3 regions of the Streptomyces sp. NPDC055962 genome follow, and region 1 is predicted to be linked to each of the others. Evidence: riboswitches for the same ligand, from Rfam matches in the RefSeq annotation. Region 1 holds a riboswitch; each other region holds the start of a gene.
What was found. Region 1 has a riboswitch for cobalamin ahead of ACFC51_RS28395 ((2Fe-2S) ferredoxin domain-containing protein). Riboswitches for the same ligand answer to the same signal wherever they lie in the genome.
Positions count from the first base shown of each region.

Region 2: linked by a shared signal. The riboswitch ahead of ACFC51_RS18725 (ABC transporter substrate-binding protein) and the one ahead of ACFC51_RS28395 ((2Fe-2S) ferredoxin domain-containing protein) in region 1 are both predicted to bind cobalamin.
Region 3: linked by a shared signal. The riboswitch ahead of ACFC51_RS02545 (ribonucleoside-diphosphate reductase subunit alpha) and the one ahead of ACFC51_RS28395 ((2Fe-2S) ferredoxin domain-containing protein) in region 1 are both predicted to bind cobalamin.

Region 1 covers NZ_JBHJYN010000012.1:107,264-111,062, reverse strand. The annotation lists gene ACFC51_RS28405 (FecCD family ABC transporter permease) at 1-307, opposite strand, end outside; gene ACFC51_RS28400 (ABC transporter substrate-binding protein) at 304-1,341, opposite strand; cobalamin riboswitch at 1,380-1,545, opposite strand; cobalamin riboswitch at 1,629-1,753, shown strand; gene ACFC51_RS28395 ((2Fe-2S) ferredoxin domain-containing protein) at 1,817-2,200, shown strand; gene ACFC51_RS28390 ((2Fe-2S)-binding protein) at 2,232-2,930, shown strand; partial or broken gene ACFC51_RS28385 (hypothetical protein) at 3,055-3,248, shown strand; gene cobF (precorrin-6A synthase (deacetylating)) at 3,350-3,799, shown strand, end outside.
Region 2 covers NZ_JBHJYN010000006.1:28,906-32,704, reverse strand. The annotation lists gene ACFC51_RS18730 (FecCD family ABC transporter permease) at 1-1,050, opposite strand, end outside; gene ACFC51_RS18725 (ABC transporter substrate-binding protein) at 1,047-2,120, opposite strand; cobalamin riboswitch at 2,151-2,339, opposite strand; gene ACFC51_RS18720 (hypothetical protein) at 2,401-2,571, opposite strand; gene ACFC51_RS18715 (acyl-CoA dehydrogenase) at 2,568-3,799, opposite strand, start outside.
Region 3 covers NZ_JBHJYN010000001.1:573,066-576,864, reverse strand. The annotation lists gene ACFC51_RS02545 (ribonucleoside-diphosphate reductase subunit alpha) at 1-1,870, opposite strand, end outside; cobalamin riboswitch at 2,006-2,142, opposite strand; gene ACFC51_RS02540 (GNAT family N-acetyltransferase) at 2,183-2,683, opposite strand; gene mctP (monocarboxylate uptake permease MctP) at 2,809-3,799, opposite strand, start outside.

The sequences.
Region 1 (3,799 bases):
CGGCACCGGTCACCGCCCCCAGCAGGACACGGGGTGCCCGGACGTCGAGCACGATGGTCTCCCGCGCTCCCGACCAGCCGGCTTCCGTCCAGTCGGCTCCGAGCGCGTGCGTCACGATGCCCCAGACCTGGCCGGGTGGCACGTGGACCGAGCCGATGGCCAGCCCCGCGGTCGCGGACGCCACGAGCAGCGCGGCCAGCACGCCCAGTCCGCACGCGAAGGGCGCGCGGCGGCCCGGCGCGGGTCCGGACCTCTTTCCGGCGGACACGGGCCGACCGGCGGGTGCCCCGGTGGCGGCGGGCGTCACCGGAAGCTCTCCGGGTGCAGCCCCCGGGCCAGGTCGTCCACCGCGTACGCGGAGCGGATGCCGACCAGCGTCGCGGTCAGGGGCAGGACGACGAACCGCTTGTTCCTCACCGCGGGGACGTCGGCGAGGGCGTCCTGGGCGAGCAGGAACTTCTTCTTCTGCTCGACGCTTCCGGAGCCGGCGTAGTCGTAGACGGCGATGACCTCGGGGCGGCGTTCCACCACCTGCTCCCAGGAGACGTCACCGAAGACGTCGTCCAGATCGGCGAAGACGTTCCTTCCGCCGGCCAGCCGGATCAGGTCGGTGCCCAGCCCCTTCCCGCCCGCCGTGAACGCGCTCTTGTCTCCGCTGTCGTAGACGAAGACCGGCACATCCGGCCGGTCCTCGACGGCGGACTTCGCCTGGCCGACGCGGTCCTCCAGGTCGGAGACCAGTTTCTCGGCACGGCCGGAGACGCCGAAGATCTTGCCGATGGTGCGGACCTCGGCGTAGGTGTCCTCGACCGTCACCCGCTTCCTTCCGCAGTACTCGCGGTTGAGCTGCGTGTCGATCCCGGCGTCGGCGAACGCTTCCCGGGAGCGGCCTTCCTTCTCGGCGAAGGCACTGCCGTAGCCGCCGTAGACGAGGTCGGGTTCGGAATCGAGGATCTTCTCGAAGGACGGCTCGCGCCGGGCGAGTTCGGGTATCGCCTCGAAGTCCTTCCTCAACTCGGGCAGGACGGCCGAGTCGGGGAAGGCGGTGCCCACCATGCGGTCCTTCAGACCGAGGGCGAGCATCAGTTCGGCAGGATGCTGATGGATCGTGACCACCCGGGACGGCGGCCTCTCGTAGGTCGTCCTGACCCCGCAGTTGTCGATGGTGACCGGAAAGCCCTCCGGTGACGACGCCGTATCCGCGGGCTTCGCGGCGCTGCCGCCGGACGAGCCGCAGCCAGCGGTCAGCAGGGCGGCCGACAGGGCAAGGGCCGCGGCCGCGCCCCGCAGGGCCGGGTGCCGGCGGGCCGGGAAGGAACCCGCGCGGGCAGGGGTGGGCAAGGGATACACGTAGAGCCTCCTGGGGAGTCCGCGCTCCTCGGAACGGGCCCGCGACAGGCCAGTCTCCTGACTTCCGGCGGGTTCCTCTTCTGCACACGGCGTACGGATGAGGACGGACCGCAGGTCACAGTGGCGGGACCGTGCCGGACTCACACCGGCTTCCTGATTCCCATCGCGGCGATGACCTGGCGATATTACGTTTCTTCGCGTCGCGGGCATAGTGCCCCCCTGCTGTCACCACAGCGAAAGGGTGGAAGTATGACCGGAGCAACAGGCGACTGCGGTCCGAGGAAGCCGGTGAGAATCCGGCGCGGTCCCGCCACTGTGATCGGCGAGCGAGCCCCGCACACGACCACTGCCCCCACGGGTGGGAAGGCGCGGCGCGAGCTTCGACCCGAGAGCCAGGAGACTCACGCGGTCGCCTCCTCGACGGACCACCGGGGCGGGTCTCCCCGGAAGAGAGGAACGATCCCGCATGCCTGCCCGCACCCTCCCGACCGGCCGCGAACCTGTTCCCTGCCGGATCGTCCTGTGCCGTGACTGCTGCTGCGGCACCCCGAAGGTGACCGGCGTGGACCACGCCGCCCGGACCGAGCGGCTGAGTGCCCGGGCGCCGGTCCGGTTCTGCGCCTGTCCGGACCTCTGCGAGCAGGCCGACGTCATCGTCGTGCAGCCCTCCGCCGAGGGCCCTGCGGTCGGCGCACGACCCGTCTCGCCGAGACTGGTCAACGATCCGGACGCCACCGAAAACATCGCCGCATGGGCCACGGCCGGCGGGCCAGGAGTCCTACCCCAGCCGGATGTTCCCGACCTCTGCACCCTCACACCGCCACGCCGGCACACGACCCCCCGGCCTTGACGACGGCAGCCCGGACCGAGAGGCAGGACCCGTGGACGACGCCCGCGCACCAGCCGCATCCGTCACCGCCGCGCTGCACGACGTGGCGGGGATCGGAGGCTTCTTCGCCCTCAGGATCGGTGGCGAGGACGACGGCTGGCATCCGCTCGCCCGCTCCTACGCGGAGGGCTTCAGCGACCTCGCCGAGGCCGTCGCCCGCCGCCACCACACCCCCGAAGCACGCATCGACGTCTCCGTCGCCCAGCTCGGACACGCCGCCCGCCTCTGGTCCCCGGCCCTGGCCTGCGTCGTACTCCACGGGATGGTCCCCGATCTGGAGGGGCTCCAGCGCGCCGACGACGGACCGGCCCTCAGGGTGCCCCGCCCCGCCGGCTGGTATGCCGACCGGCTCGGCGACGGTGCACCCCGTGCTCTCTACCAGCAGGTGACACGCCATCTGTCGGCACTGTCCGACGGACTGCGCGTCAAGGTCGCCCCGCGCCTGCTGGACGGCAACTCGGCGTCGGCCCTCGCCGGGGCGGCCCACGCCCTGCTTGCGGCACGCCCCGATGTACGCCGACCGCTCACCGCCCTGACGGCCACGCTCCTGGACACCGGACGACTGGCGGGCACGGGCGTGCTCACCGGACCCGAACTCGCCTTCCGCCGCCGGAGCTGCTGCCTCTACTACCGCGCGCCGCGCGGCTCGATGTGCGGAGACTGCGGACTGGCCGGGCGCCCGCGTGCATGAGCCGTGCGCGGCGCCGTCCCGAAGGGCAGGACCCAGGGCGACCGCCGGCGCGCCATGCTGCCCCGTCCCGGCCCTGCTGGCCGGCGCGATCGCCCTGCCGGCCCTGTCCGCACCAGCATGGAGGTTCGCAGCGAAGCCGGGCCCCGTCGAAGCCTTCGTTCCCGCGCTGATCTTCGCGATCCTCCTCGGGCCGTCCATGGACCACGAGGTGTTCCCCCTCTCCCGTTCTTCGGAGCCTTCGTCCTCAGCGACGACCGCATGCTCCAGCAGTTCGGGCTCCGCCCGGCCGTCGCCGTCCTGCTGGACGGCGTGGTCGTCCATCGGACAACGGGACTGCCTTCGCCCCGCACCACGGCGTGCGTTCCCCCGTACCGCACGCGGCGGCACCGGTCGGGGACGCGCCTGCCAGACTGCGTTCCATGACCATGCAGCCACGCCGGATCCTCGTCATCGGCATCGGATCGGGGGACCCCGACCATCTGACTCTGGGCGCGGTGAAGGCGCTGCGCCGCGCCGACGTCTTCTTCATCGTCGGAAAGGGGAACCACACGTCGTCGCTCACGGATCTGCGCCACCGCATGCTGGACGAGCACGCGCAGGCGCCGTACCGCGTGGTGGAGGTGGAGGACCCGAGCCGGGACCGGAGCCCGCTGGAGCGGGGCGACTACACCCGGGCCGTCCACGACTGGCGTACCCGTCGTGCGGACATCTTCGAGGACCTGATGCGCGACGAGATGACGGCCGAGCAGACCGGAGCCTTCCTCGTGTGGGGCGACCCGACGCTGTACGACAGCACGCTCGGGATCCTGGCCGACATCGAGGCCCGTGGGTCCTTCTCACCGGACGTCGAGGTCGTCCCCGGGATCAGC
Region 2 (3,799 bases), on a different contig from region 1:
GAAGGCGGGCACCCCGATGAGGGAGGTGACCACGCCGACCGGCACCTCCTGCGGGTCGAGGACGGTCCTGGCCAGGGTGTCGACCCAGACCAGGAAGATCGCTCCGGCGAGCGCGGTCACCGGCAGCAGCCTCCGGTGCCCGGAACCGGTCAGCGCCCGGGCGGCGTGCGGCAGGACGAGCCCGACGAACCCGATGGCGCCGGCCGAGCTGACGAGAGCGGCGGTCAGCAGCGCGGTCGTGCACAGCAGCACGAGCCGGGTGCGGGCGACGTGCACCCCGAGGGCGGCCGCGGCGTCCTGACCGAAGGCGAAGGCGTCGAGGGTACGGGCGTGCCCGAGGCAGATCCCCAGGGTCACCACCAGCACGGCCGCGCACGTCCACACCTCGCTCCAGCCGACCCCGCTCAGCGAGCCGAGCAGCCAGAAGAGCACGCCCCGGGTCTGTTCGGCGTCGGCGGCGGTCATCACGACGAAGGAGGTGAGCGCGGAGAACAACTGCATGGCCGCGACCCCGGAGAGGACGACCCGGTCGGTGGACCCGCCGAGCGTGTGGCTGAGCAGCAGGACGAGACCGAACGAGCACAGCGCCCCCGCGAAGGCGCCGGCCGAGACCGACACCGCTCCCCCGCCGACCCCGAGGACGACGACCACGACCGCCCCCGTCGACGCTCCCGAGGAGACGCCGAGGACGAAGGGATCGGCGAGCGGGTTCCGCAGCAGCGACTGCATCACGGTGCCGCAGACCGCGAGCCCGGCACCGCACACCGCGGCGAGCAGGGTGCGGGGCATGCGCAGGTTCCAGATGATGCCGTCCCGGATCGGGGTCAGCCGCGCATCACCGAGGCCGAGGTGCGAGGCCACCGCCGACCACACGTCCGGGACGGAGATGCGGGCGGGGCCGATGGTGACGGCGACCGCGACGGACAGGAGCAGAAGGGCTCCTCCGGCGCTCCACAGGAGGCCGTCGCGCAGGACGCGCGCCCCGGCGGCCGGCCGTGCGGCGGAGGGCACCTGGACGCGTGTGTCCGGAGCGTGCCCGGTCTTCGTCACTTCGCGAGCCCGAACGAGCGCAGCCCGGCCGCGACACGCTCCACGCCCTCCACCGTGCGGATGGTCGGGTTCATCGCCTGACCGCTGAGCAGCACGTACCTCTTGTGCCGTACGGCGTCCAGGTTCTTCGTGGCGGGGTCGGACTCCAGGAACTCGATCTTCTTCCGGGCGTTCTCGGCCGTCTGCGACCTGCGGGTCAGATCGCCGATGACCAGGACGTCGGGGTTGCGGTCGGCGACCGTCTCCCAGTTGATCTGGGGCCATTCCTCGTGCGTGTCGTCGAAGACGTTCTTCGCGCCGAGCTCCTCGGTGATGATGCCGGGGGCGCCGCAGCAGCCCGCGAGGTAGGGGGCCTCGGCGTTGGCGAACCAGTAGAGGAGGGTGGCATCGGAGGCGTCGATGTCCGCGGTCGCCCTGTCGATGCGGCCCCGGAGGCTCGTGACCAGCTCCTCGCCCCTCTCCGGGACGCCGAACACCGCGGCCAGGTCGCGCACTTCGTCGTAGACGGGGTCCATCGTCAGCGGCTCGGCGCGGGAACCGTCACCGCTGCCCGTGTTGTCCTTGCCCACGCAGTCGGAGGGGGCGAGGTAGGTCGGCACGCCCAGGTCCTCGAACTGGTCGCGGGACGCCACTCCGCCCTTGCCGAGGGTCGATTCGAACGAGGCACTGACGAAGTCGGGTTCCTGGGCGAGGACCTTCTCGGAGGACGGCTGGTTCCCTGCGATGCGGGGAACGGTGGCCTCGTCCTTCTCCAGCCCCTTCATCACCGGGTCCGTCCAGGTCGCGGTGGCGGCGAGCCGGTCGGCGAGGCCCAGGGAGAGCAGGATCTCGGTCGATCCCTGGTTCAGGGAGACGGCGTGGTGCGGAGCGGCGTGGACGGTGACCGTACGGCCGCAGTTCTCCAGGGTCACGGGGTAGCCGTCGGCGGACCCCTCCCGCGCCGCGCCGTCGGATGTGCTCCCGCCTCCGCCGCAGGCGGTCAGGAGGACAAGTCCCGTGATGAGCAGGGCGGTTCGGCGTGCGGTGCTGGCTATGGGCGGCACAAGGTCCCTCTGCGGTTCTGGGCTCATGCGCGAAGCCCGTGACGGAGTTCCGCTCCCGGTACGGAAGCGGGTGCCAGCAGGTCTTCGGACTCGGGTTCGTCCGGACGGAGCGCCTTCCCGGTCCACCCGAGGGGTGATCCAGTGGCCGTGGCCCCGCCCGTCCCCCTCACCGCTGCGCGTCAGCTCCGGATTCGCACCGGATTCCCTGACTCCCCATGGAGTGTGACTGGCGTCTGCAAGCTATCACGCGGTGCGGCGACGGCTTCGAGGGCCGTCGCCGCCTCCGTTCCCGGCCGGGCTCGGCGGGTCAGCGCTTGGGGTGAACCGATTCGCCGCGGTCCGTCCGCGGTTTCCCGCACCGGCGGGCGAGCACGGACGTCGTGCCCCAGTAGGCCAGCAGGACCGCGCGCAGTCCAAGGGCCTCCAGGCGCTCGCCCACCCGGCTGCACACGGCCCGCTCCCCGCGTTCGGCACTCATCGGGCCTCCGCCGGGGAGGAGATCCAGGGGCCCTCCGGATCGTCGTAGGCGTCCGCGTAACCGGGCCCGGCGATCGGCCAGTCGGCGAGCAGCGCCTCGGGCAGGGCGAAGGAGTCGGCGAGTTCGCGCGCGTGCGCGGCGACGGCCGCGATCAGCTCCTCCCCGGTCTCCGCCAGCGCGTCGACCTGATCGCCGCTCAGGAGTCCCGCGGCCAGCAGATCGCCGCTGTTGCGGGCCACCCACTCGGTGGCGAACAGCCGCTCAAGCTCGCCCAGCCGGTCCCTGGCGGCTCCCTCGGGGAGCGCGGCGCGGGCCTCGGCGTACGCCTCGGCCGCCTGCCGGTACGCGAAGGCCTCGACCCCGCGCAGGGCGGGTCCCGAGGCCGCGTTCCAGCGGCCGAGCGCGTCGGCTTCGGGCGCGCGCACGACGCGCTCGCGGGCCCGCGCGAACCAGATCTCCTGGACGGAGGCGAGGAGCTTGCGCAGGAACAGCGGGTCGGACAGGTCCCCGGGGTTCGGTGGCCGGTCCGGGCCGCCGCCGGAGGGGTGCGCGGCGAACAGCATGTCGGCCGCCGCCTTCGCGTACAGGGCGATGTTGTCGCCCTCCGCGGTGATGGCGCCCTCGACGCCGGTGACGAGTTCGGTCATGCCGTTGTTCTCCAGCAGCGCCTGTGCGCCGCAGCGTTCGCGGCTCTCGACGATCACCTCGCGGGCCCGCCAGGTGATCCACGCCTTGGCCACGTCGACGAGCCGCCCCGCCTCCGCCCCGCCGTCCTCGTCCGTGCGCGTCTCCCACCGCTCCTGCGCCCTGCGGTACAGCAGGGTCATGGCGAAGACCGTGGCCATCGCCGAGGCGAGCGGCCCGTGGTGGGTCCGGTGGGCGTCGACCGGCACGGGCGGGGCCCCCCGGGTACCGGAGATCAGCCGGTGGCCGCCGTAGCGCACGGCGACGGCGAGGGTCGCGCGGGCGGATCCCGCGGCGCAGGCGCTCATGGAGATCCGGCCGGGGGTCACCCGCCCGATGGAGGCGAGGAATCGCCGCCTCCTGTCCCCGGGCCCGGTGCGGAACTCCCCCTGGTCGCCGCCCTCCTCGCCGGATCCCAGCAGGGCGTCCCGCGTCACGAACAGCCGGTCGAACGAGGTCAGGCAGTGGTCCACGGGACTGCCCATCCGGGCGGGGAGCAGTCGCACCCGGATGCCGGGGAGCGCCCGCGCGTCATCGGTCAGCG
Region 3 (3,799 bases), on a different contig from region 1:
CCCCGGCGATCGAGGCGATCGTCGCCGTCGGCGCGATGGCCAGCAGCAGGGAGTTGCGCATCCCGCTCTTCGCGACGCGGGCGCGCAGCGCGTCCCAGCGCTCCGGCCAGTGCAGTTCGGTGTCGTAGTGGTCGGGGTGCAGCACGCCGCGCGCGGCACGGGTCTCGGACCAGGCGGGCAGCGGGCCCGACCGCTCGGCCAGACCGCAGGAGGCCTCGTACGCGGCGAGCATGATCCGCTCGGAGATCTTCGTGGAGAGCGCGCGGGCCTCGGGGGAGTCGAAGGGCAGGCGCAGCTGGAAGAAGACGTCCTGGAGGCCCATCGCGCCCAGACCCACCGGGCGCCAGCGGGCGTTGGAGCGCCCGGCCTGCTCGGTCGGGTAGAAGTTGATGTCCACGACCCGGTCGAGGAAGGTCACCGCAGTGCGGACGGTGGCGTCCAGCCGCTCCCAGTCGATCGAACCGTCGGCGACGAACGCGCCGAGGTTGACCGAACCGAGGTTGCAGACGGCCGTCTCACCGTCGTCGGTGACCTCCAGGATCTCGGTGCAGAGGTTCGAGGAGTGCACGACGCGGCCCGGCTCCGCGGTCTGGTTCGCCGTGCGGTTGGAGGCGTCCTTGAACGTCATCCAGCCCTGCCCGGTCTGCGCGAGGGTGCGCATCATCCGGCCGTACAGCTCGCGGGCCGGCATCGTCTTGCGGGCCAGCCCCTTCGCCTCGGCGGCGCGGTACGCCGCGTCGAACGCGTCGCCCCACAGGTCCACCAGCTCCGGGGCGTCCGCGGGGGAGAACAGCGACCACTCCGTGTCCGCGTCCACGCGGCGCATGAACTCGTCCGGGATCCAGTGCGCGAGGTTGAGGTTGTGCGTACGCCGCTGGTCCTCTCCGGTGTTGTCGCGCAGCTCCAGGAACTCCTCGATGTCCGCGTGCCAGGTCTCCAGGTAGACAGCGGCGGCCCCCTTGCGCCGGCCCCCCTGGTTGACGGCGGCGACCGAGGCGTCCAGCGTCTTCAGGAACGGGACGATGCCGTTGGAGTGCCCGTTGGTCCCCCGGATGAGTGAACCCCGGGCGCGGATACGGGAGTACGAGAGGCCGATGCCGCCCGCGTGCTTCGAGAGGCGCGCCACCTGGTGGTACCGGTCGTAGATCGAGTCGAGCTCGTCCAGCGGCGAGTCCAGCAGGTAGCAGGAGGACATCTGCGGGTGCCGGGTGCCGGAGTTGAAGAGGGTGGGGGAGGACGGAAGGTAGTCGAGCCGGCTCATCAGTCCGTACAGCGCGGCGACTTCGCCCAGGGCGCGCTCGGAGGTGTCCTCGGCGAGACCGGCGGCCACGCGCAGCATGAAGTGCTGCGGCGTCTCGACGACCTCCCGTGTGATCGGGTGGCGCAGCAGGTACCGGCTGTGCAGCGTCCGCAGCCCGAAGTAGCCGAAGCGGTCGTCGGCGCCGTCGGTGAGGGCCTGGTCGACCAGGGCGTCGAGGGCGGCGGCGTGCAGCGTGACGAACTCGGCCGTCCGGTCCGCGATCAGGCCCTCGCGGTGTCCGACGGCGACCGACGCCGAGAAGGAGACGGCCCCCTGGCCGGCGGCCTCGTCCGCGATGGCCAGGGTGAGGAGCCGGGCCGCGAGCCGGGAGTAGGCCGGGTCCTCGGAGATCAGGCCGGCGGCGGCCTCGGTGGCCAGCGAGCGCAGCTCGGCCTCGTCCGACCGCGCGTTGCGGCCGCGCAGCGCGGCGGCGGCGACCCGTCCGGGGTCGGTGTCGGGCAGATCGGCGGTGAGACCGGTCAGGGTCCGCAGGAGTGCGGTCCCGGGCGCGTCGGTCGTGCGGCCTTCGAGTTCCGCGGCTGAAACCGGGTCTGCTGGCGCGATGGTCACTGGGGCTATCCCTCGCTCGGCTCAGGGCCTGCGGGAGCGGGGCAGCCGGACACGACGGCACCCGGGAAGGGGGGCACGGCGCACGGCGTCCACCGGCCCTCCGCGGGGCCCGGACGTCTCTGCGTCCGGTTCGGTCGAGCCGGACGCGCTGCCGACAGGTCTTCGGACTCCGCGATGCGCGAAAGCGCACCGATCACACCGTTGCGGGACAGTTCCGGATTCGCACCGGATTCCCCTGCGGCGACAGCGAGGTCGAGCATACATGTGGGGGCCGCTGGTTATGGCAGCCCCCAGATGTAGTGTCGTGCTGGGTCAGAAGGCCAGGCGGAACGTCAGGAGGGTGAAGCCCGGCACAGGGCTCCAGTCCCGCTCAGGCGTCCGTACGAAGCCCAGGCGGCGGTAGATGCGGTGGGCGGCCTCCATGGACGACTGGGTCGACAGGACGATCCCGGAGAGCCCCTCGGCGGCACGTGCGCGGTCGACACAGGCCTGCACGAGCGCCTCGCCTGCACCGCGGCCACGCGCCTTCGCGGAGACGGCCAGCATCCGGAACTCGGCTTCGTCCTCCCCGGCGATGTCCGCCCAGGGGCTTCCGGGCGCGACGTACGTGACCCCGCCCAGCACGCCGTCGTCGGCGTCCGCGGCGACCAGCACCAGGGCCTCGGCGGCCCGGCGCCCGACGGCGCGAAGCTGTTCCAGATAGGGGTCGTCGGCGTCGAAGTCCAGCAGCCCGTCGTCGAGGTACGCCTGGGCGGTCATCTCACCCAGGGCCTCGTGCTCCTCGGTGCGGACCGGTCTGATCGAGACATCCATGGGAGCCAGTCTGCACCGGCCCGCGGGCCGGGCGCACGGCCTTTCCGAGGCGGCGCCGACATGCTCCGGCCCACGCGCGCGGACGTCCCGGCGGGGAGACCCCGCCGGGACGGACGACGCGAGGCCTACGCTCGTTGCAGCGGTTCCTCGTCCCCGGGGGCGCCCACCGTGGCCGGCGGGAGTTCGGCCTTGACGCCCGGGTCGCCGACGTCGGCCGTGTAGTCGGACGGAGAGGTCTCGTCCACACCGGCCGGGGCCTTCAGCGCGTTCAGGACGAAGGTCAGCACGACCACGACGACGATGTTCAGCACGATCGCGGTGAGACCGATGTAGCCGATCTCGCCGATGCCCGGGATCTCCTTCGAGGACCCGCCGAAGTGCTTCTGGGTCGGGCTGGCGACGCCGTACGCGGCCACCGTGCCGTAGATCATGCCGACCGCCCAGCCGGCGATGAGGGCCCAGCGGTGGAACCACCGGGTGAACAGGCCGCCCACCAGGGCCGGCATCGTCTGGAGGATCCAGATGCCGCCCAGCAGCTGGAAGTTGATCGCCACCGTCTTGTCCATGGTGAGGACGAAGGCGAGCGCACCGACCTTCACCAGCAGCGAGACCAGCTTGGAGACCTTGGTCTCCTGCGCCGGGGTCGCGTCGGGCTTGATGAAGTCCTTGTAGATGTTGCGGGTGAAGAGGTTCGCCGCGGCGATCGACATGATCGCGGCGGGCACCAGGGCGCCGATGCCGATCGCGGCGAAGGCCACGCCCGCGAACCAGTCGGGGAACATGTTCTCGAACAGCTGCGGGATCGCGAGCTGGCCGTTGTCCACCTTGATGCCGGCGGCGATCGCCATGAAGCCGAGCAGGGCGAGCAGGCCCAGCATCAGCGAGTACAGCGGCAGGATCGTGGTGTTGCGCCGGATCACCTCACGGCTGCGGCTGGAGAGCGTCGCCGTGATCGAGTGGGGGTACATGAAGAGCGCCAGCGCCGAGCCGAGCGCCAGCGTGGCGTAACCCCACTGGCCCATGTCCCCGGGGACGAGTGCTCCGCGCGGCTTGCCCGTCGCCTCGTTGGTCTGGGCGAACGCCTCGCCCGCCTTCGCGAAGATGTCGTCGAAGCCG